DNA from 2 places in the Massilia phyllosphaerae genome. Region 2 is predicted to be linked to the other one. Evidence: predicted binding sites of a transcription regulator. Region 2 holds the regulator's gene; the other holds the start of a gene.
What was found. The regulator FliA, encoded in region 2, starts transcription of late flagellar genes. The targets are predictions, from matches to a motif close to CTAAAGTTTNNNNNNNNNNNGCCGNTA.
Positions count from the first base shown of each region.

Region 1 (3,406 bases), on a different contig from region 2:
CCAGCGCGGCGGTGCCCTTCATGGCCGACGGGTGCCAGACGATGAACTTGTCCTGGTCGCCCAGCTGGGCCGCCTTGAAGAAGGCGTTCCAGTCCAGGCCCGGGGCGTTGGCCGTGAAGTCCTTCAGGGTCCAGGTATTGTCGGCCTTGAGCACGTCGGCCGAGTCGGCGCGGCTGGCGTGGCCGTTGGCGATGTCGACCTCGAGCGCGAACACCTTGGCGGCGCGCGCGTCGGCATCGTTCTCAGTTTTACTGTAGCCGGCCAGTTTCAGCATCGTGGCGATGTGTTTCTGGTACTGCGTGCGCAGGCCGGCCATGCGCTCGCTGCTGTCCAGGTAGTAGGCGCGGTCGGGCATGCCCAGGCCGCCCTGCAGCAGGTAAGGCATGTTGCGCGCGGTGTCGTGCAGGCCTTGCGCGACCCACAGGCCGAACACATTCTCGGTGAAGAAATCGGTATTGTTCAGCGGGTCGACGTCGGCGCGCAGGCTGTCGCCCAGTGCGCGCACCAGGCCCGGCTTGTCCTTGATCGCGGCAATCCGGTCCAGCTGCGGCTTGAGCGGCGCCACGCCCCTGGCTTCGATCGCGCCTTCGTTCATGTAGGCGGCAAAGTAATCGCCGACCTTGCGCGCCTCGCTGTTGGCGCCCTTGTCCTTGCCCGCATCCTCGATCAGCTTGACGATGCGCTGGTTGGTCTCCTCGGCCAGGCTGGCCATCGCGCCCCAGCTGCTGCGGTCGGCCGGGATGTCGGTCTTGGACAGCCAGCCGCCGTTCGCCCACGCAAAGAAATCGTCGCCGGGACGCAGGGTGCCGTTCGCCGGCGCGGTGTCCGCGGCTGCCCCCTTGTCGGCGGACGCAGTCGGCTTGGCCGGCGCAGCAGCCTGGCCACCCGCGAAAGCGGCGGAGGCAAACGCGCCGCATAGGGCAAGGACGATGGCAGTGTGTCGGATCGGTGTCCAGCTGGTCTTCATGGGTTCCCCTAGTGACGGATTATCCGTGTAGTTTACTGCAATGTACCGGCCGGGAGGCCTTCCGCAGCCAGGCCACCAAAACATGCGCCATGGTTGCCGACGCGTGCTTGCTATCCCTTGTCGAAATTTATTTTAAAAATTTCTTTTGAAAACCCTAAAGTTCCCCAGTGCACGACCGTTAAAGGGAGACAACCGGTAATCCAGCCGGCGCTAGTCCCTTACAAGTGTGACAACATGACGTCGAACGAAGTCCTCGCAATGTACGAAAACATCGCTGCCATCACTGGCCGCATGGCGGTTGCCGCGCGCGAGGGAGACTGGGATGGCCTGGCCCGGCTGGAAACGCAATGCGCGCTGCACTCGAGCGCTGCCCGCGCCGGCGTGCCGCCGCTGGAAGGCGACCAGCGCAAGCGCAAGATCGACCTGCTCAAGCAGATCATGGCCAACGACCGCATGGTGCGCGACGTCACCGAACCCTGGATGGGCCAGCTCGACCGCGCGATGCGCCCGGCACACTGATTTATCCCTGGCGGCCGGCATCGGCACCCCAGCGGCAGCACATCGAACCCCGCAGCGCCTGCGCTCCGGGGTTTTTTCATGCCCGCCGCAACCCTAGGCCGGCGCCTGGACGTGCAGGCTGCGGCCCGCCATGATGCCGTCGAGGTTGCACTCGACCCAGTCCACCACTTCGTGCAGCCGGGCGCTGATCTCCTCGCCCAGCGGGGTCAGGCGGTATTCGACACGCTGCGACGGACCGGGATGCGCGACGCGCTGCACGAAGCCGTCCTGCTCGAGCCATTGCAGGGTCTGGATCAGCATCCGCTCGCTGATGCCGCCCACCTTGCGCCGCAGCTCGCCGAAGCGATGGGCGCCGTCGCCCAGTGCCACCAGCAGCAATACCCCCCACCGGCTGGTGACGTGCTTGAGCACCTCGCGCGATGGGCAGTGCTCGGACATGACGTCGCCACGCATGGCATGATCGGACAGCGGTTCGTTCATCCCTCTCCTCGCTTTTCTGGTTGACGCCCGGAGTCGCGCAGCGCCGGGCTGTCGGGTCATTGTCGCGCAAAAGCCGGTACGGCGGCGGCGCGCTGAACGGGCGTGCAAGCCCGGAAAAAGGCCGTAAAAAAACCCGCGCGGCTCGCGTCCGCGCGGGTTTTCTATAGACGGATGGCCTTGCCACCCCTCGGTATGGGGAGAGCGATCGCCAGGCATCCCCTGGCGTCGCCTCTTGCCGGTTGCATCCGGCGTCTACGTGCGCACTGTTGGCCCGCAAACCGCTTCCGGGGTCAGGCGCTTCATCAGCGATCATCCGGTTCCCGCGCCACGCAATCGGTGGTGGCTGCGCCGGACCTGAGCCGTTTTTTCATGATCGAAAAGATCACATGCGAACCAGTATAACTCAACATTTACATTTGTGTAGACAAGTTTGTGCGCGCCTATTCCATTGTCGGTTCGACCACTTTTGCGGGGGTACCCGCGGGGGGCGAAGGCGCCTTGCCGCGGCTGGCAAGACGCGCCTTCAGCATGCCGAGCAGACCGTCCGCGGCCGGGGTGGCGGCCCCACGCGACCGGCGTTTCAGGACAAAGGCGGCGGTGGCGGCGGCTGCCAGCAGGGCGATGCCGGCGCCGATCCAGCCCCAGGGGGCGCCGCCCTGCTCCGGCAGCGGCGTCTTCGGCTTGTGCGGCACCAGCGGCTTGATCGAGCTGATCGGCTTGGGGCCTGCGGGCGGGGCCGGCCTGGGCGCGGGCGGCCTGGCTTCGGTGGGCGCGGCGTCCGGCTCGTGGCTGTCGGGTTGGTGTTCTTCGGCCTTCGGTTCGCCGCTCGTCGGTGCTTCGGCTTTGTGGCCGTCGGCACCCGGCGGCTCGGCCTTGTGTTCGTCGGCCTTGTGTTCGCCGTTCTCGTGCTCGCCGCTCTTGGCGGCTACGGTTTTTGCTGCGTCGGCCTTGTGCGTTTCCGCGACAGGCGCGGCGGCCGGCGCGGCCGCGGGCGTCACACCCAGTATTTTCTGCAGGCCCTTGACCTTGTCCTCCAGTGTGGCCAGCTGCGCGCGCAGGGCCGCATTCTTTTCGCCGAGCGCGCTGCAGGCCTGGGCTTCGCCCGGCGTGCAGGCCGTAGGCTGGCCGGCCGCATGCAGGGCAGCCGGCGCGGCCGGCTTGTGGATGGGCAGGGCCGGCAACGGCTTGCGGCGTTCGGCCGGCGGCTGGGCCGCGGCCTTGGCAAGGACCGGCGCGGACGGCGCGGCGGAAGGATCGGCGGCCGCCGGCGCGGCGGTTGGCGCGGCGGTCGAACGTGCGGCCGGCCGCAAGGCGGGTACCAGTGCCGGTGCCGGTAGCGGTGCAGGACCACGTGCCGGCGCCGCTGCTGCGGCCACGCTGGCCTGCACAGCCGCGGCTGCGGCTGCAGGCGCCGGCACAGGGACGGGCACGGGTGCCGGC
Region 1 covers NZ_JAXSQX010000006.1:192,137-195,542, reverse strand. The annotation lists gene U1H99_RS22140 (M13 family metallopeptidase) at 1-967, opposite strand, end outside; gene U1H99_RS22135 (flagellar protein FliT) at 1,202-1,486, shown strand; gene U1H99_RS22130 (winged helix-turn-helix transcriptional regulator) at 1,580-1,939, opposite strand; gene U1H99_RS22125 (FimV/HubP-related protein) at 2,407-3,406, opposite strand, start outside.
Region 1: U1H99_RS22135 (flagellar protein FliT) is a predicted target of FliA. The motif match lies at 1,122-1,148, and genes of this name have one in related genera.

Region 2 (3,406 bases):
TGCCGCGCGCGTTGCGGGTCACGCGCACCTTGCCGCTGCGGACCAGCGGCGCCAGCACGCTGTCGAGCTTGCGCGCCAGCAGGTCGAGGCGCTCGCGGTCGCGCTTGGCCGCCTCAAGACGCTTGTGGGCGATGATGTTCGACAGCGGCAGCGCCTCCAGCTCGACCTGGGTGTTGGGGCGGGTCGCCGCGCCGCGGCCGCCGAAGGCGTCGCCCAGCGCTTCCGACAGCACCGTGTACTTGCCGACGTTGACCACCGAGACCGCATACATCACGACGAAGAAGGCGAACAGCAGCGTGATGAAGTCGGCATAGGAAATCAGCCAGCGCTCGTGGTTCTCGTCGTCTTCCTGGTAGCGTTTGCGGCGCGGCATGGTGGGTGCGGCGCTCAGTGCTCGGCCAGCAGGCAGGCCACGCGCTCTTCGATCACGCGCGTGTAGTCGCCGGTGGCCATGTCATGAAAGACGTCGGTCAGGATCTCGTACTCGGCCACGCGCTCGGTGACGATGCCCTTGATCTTGTTGCCGACCGGGTAGAAGAACAAATTGGCTAGCCCGACGCCGTACACGGTGGACACGAAGGCGACCGCGATGCCGGCGCCCAGGCGCGACGGGTCGCTCAGGTTTTCCATCACGTGGATGAGGCCGAGCACGGCGCCCAGGATGCCGACCGTGGGCGCGTAGCCGGCCGCCGATTCCCAGATGCGCGCGGCTTGCCGTTCGCGGAATTCGTAGTTGTTGATCTCGGTGTACATCAGGCTGCGCAGCTTGTCCGGCTGGATGCCGTCGACCACCAGCCGCAGGCCCTTCTGGATGAAGGGGTCGGCCTTGGCCATGTACTGTTCCAGCGACAGCAGGCCATCGCGCCGCGCCGACAGGCTCCACAGGTGGATCTCGCGCGCCAGCTGGGGCCGGCGGTCTTTCGGCGGCACGAACACCCAGCGCAGCATGCGCACGCCGCGCATGAAGGCCTTGCGCTTGGATTGCAGCAGCACCGCGCCGAAGGTGCCGACCACCACGATCGCGAACGCCGCCGGCTGCACCAGCGAGGACATCTTGCCGCCATCGAGCGAATGGCCGACGAAGATGCCGGCCAGCGCCAGCGCCAGACCGAGCAGGCTGCTCAGGTCCACGCCAGCTCCTTCAGGTAGGCACGCATGCGCGCCACGGCCTGGGTATGCAGCTGCGAGACGCGCGATTCGGACACGCCCATCACGGCGCCGATTTCCTTCAGGTTCAGCTCTTCCTCGTAGTACAGGCCCATCAGCATCTTCTCGCGCGGCGGCAGGTTGTCGATGGCGTCGATCACGGCCTGGCGGAAGTCGGTATCGAGCAGCGCGCGCAGCGGATCGGCGTCGTCGACCGCATAGCGGTCGAGGAAGCTGTCGCTGCCCTCGTCGCCGTCGCCGCTGTGGAAATCTTCATAGTAGAGTAACTGGTGCCCGCCGGAATCGCCCAGCATGTCCTGGTAATCGGCCAGCGACAGCTTGAGCGACTTCGCCACTTCCGACTCGCTCGGCGGGCGGCCCAGCTGCTGCTGCAGCGCGTTCATCGCGGCCTCGACCTTGCGCATGTTCTGGCGCGTCGAGCGCGGCATCCAGTCGCTGCTGCGCAATTCGTCCAGCATGGCGCCGCGGATGCGCAGCACCGCATAGGTCTCGAACTGGGCGCCGTGGTTTTCCTCGTAGCGCTGAATCGCGTCCAGCAGGCCGATCATGCCGGCCTGGATCAGGTCATCGACCTCGACGGACGGCGGCAGCTTGGCCTTCATCTGGTGGGCGAGGCGCTTCACCAACGGCATGTGCTCCGTCAGCAAAGTATTCTTGTCCGCTTTCCCTTTGACCGTGTACATTGAATTCGATGATAGATTGATCCCGCCGCTCACGCGGCCCTGCCCTGCGCACCCATGCCCGCGCCTGCACCCGATCCTGCGAAGCGTCCGGCCAGGCGCCGGAACGCCACCGACGCGCCCGCCAGCGGGAAGGCGTCGACCACGGCGCGGCCGAGGCGCGCCGCGCGCTGCAGGTATTCGTCGGCCGGTACCGAGCCCATCGAGCTCAAGGTTACCGCCAGGTAACGAGTTGCCGCAGATGCCATATTATCGTATACCACTTTCGCCTCGGCTTCGGTTGCGCCGGTGACCAGGATACCGAAGGGACGCCGTCCCAGGTGCTGCGACAGGCGCTTGACCAGTGCGTAGGCATTCGTGATCGACATCGCGCTGGTCGACACCTGCACCACGATCTCCGACGACGCCATGACCGGCACCGGGAATGCGCCGTCCGCCGGGAACTCGCCGTCGACGATGATGATGCTGCCGGCCGACTGCTTGACCAGCACGTCGAAGGTGTTGGCCAGGCGGCGCGCATCGTCATGGGTCCGCGGCGCACTGCCCATCGATACCACCGAAAAGCCCTGCGGCACCGCATGGATCACCTGGTTCAGCGCGCACTCCTGGCGCGCCACCTGCAGCAGGCTGGCGCCGTGGTCGACGCCGAGGCGCCGGGCCACGCCGTAGTCGCGCGCGCAGGCGTCGACGATCATCACGTCGTTGCCGGACTGGGCCAGCGAGGCGCCCAGGTTGACCAGCATTGCGCCCTTGTCGTCCTGGGGCGTGGCGGAAAGGAAAGTCACGATACGCGGCTTGGGGCCGGCCAGCATCCGGCGCAGGCCTTCGGCCTGGTCAAAGTCGAAACTAGCCAACATACACCTCGCGCAGCGAACGGTCGTTGTTCAGGTTGCCCAGGCCGGACATCAGCGGCGCCAGGTCGGCGTCAAGCAGTTGCGAAGCGGCGTCGCGCTTGCTGCGGAAGGCGCGGTCGACCAGCAGCGCGCGGTCGGCCAGGTGCAGGTCTTCCGGCACGCGCTGGCCGTTCGAGATGTAGTGCAGGTTCAGCTTGTTGCGGATGATCGCGTCCAGCACGTTGCCGATCGAGGCGGCTTCGTCCATCTTGGTCATGATGCAGCCGGCCAGGCCGCTGCCCTGGTAGGCGCGCACCACTTCGTTCAGGGTTTCGTTGGTCGCGGTCGCGTTCAGGCACAGCAGGCGCTGCACGTTGGCGCCGCTGTCGGTCAGCATCGCCACCTGCTCGGTCACCATCTGGTCGCGCTGCGACATGCCGATGGTGTCGATCAGCACGGTGTGCTTGTTGCGCAGTTCTTTCAGGGCGATCCGCAGGTCGGCTTCGTCCTTCACCGAGTGCACCATCACGCCCAGGATCTTGCCGTAGATGCGCAGCTGCTCGTGGCCGCCGATACGGTAGGCATCGGTGGTGATCAGGGCCAGCTTGTCGGCGCCGTGGCGCATCACGCAGCGCGCGGCCAGCTTGGCGGTGGTGGTGGTCTTGCCGACGCCGGTCGGGCCGACCAGGGCGAACACGCCGCCGCGGTCCAGGATTGCGTCTTCGT
Region 2 covers NZ_JAXSQX010000001.1:945,454-948,859, reverse strand. The annotation lists gene motD (flagellar motor protein MotD) at 1-373, opposite strand, end outside; gene U1H99_RS04145 (flagellar motor protein) at 388-1,131, opposite strand; gene U1H99_RS04140 (RNA polymerase sigma factor FliA) at 1,122-1,850, opposite strand; gene U1H99_RS04135 (MinD/ParA family ATP-binding protein) at 1,880-2,701, opposite strand; gene flhF (flagellar biosynthesis GTPase FlhF) at 2,694-3,406, opposite strand, start outside.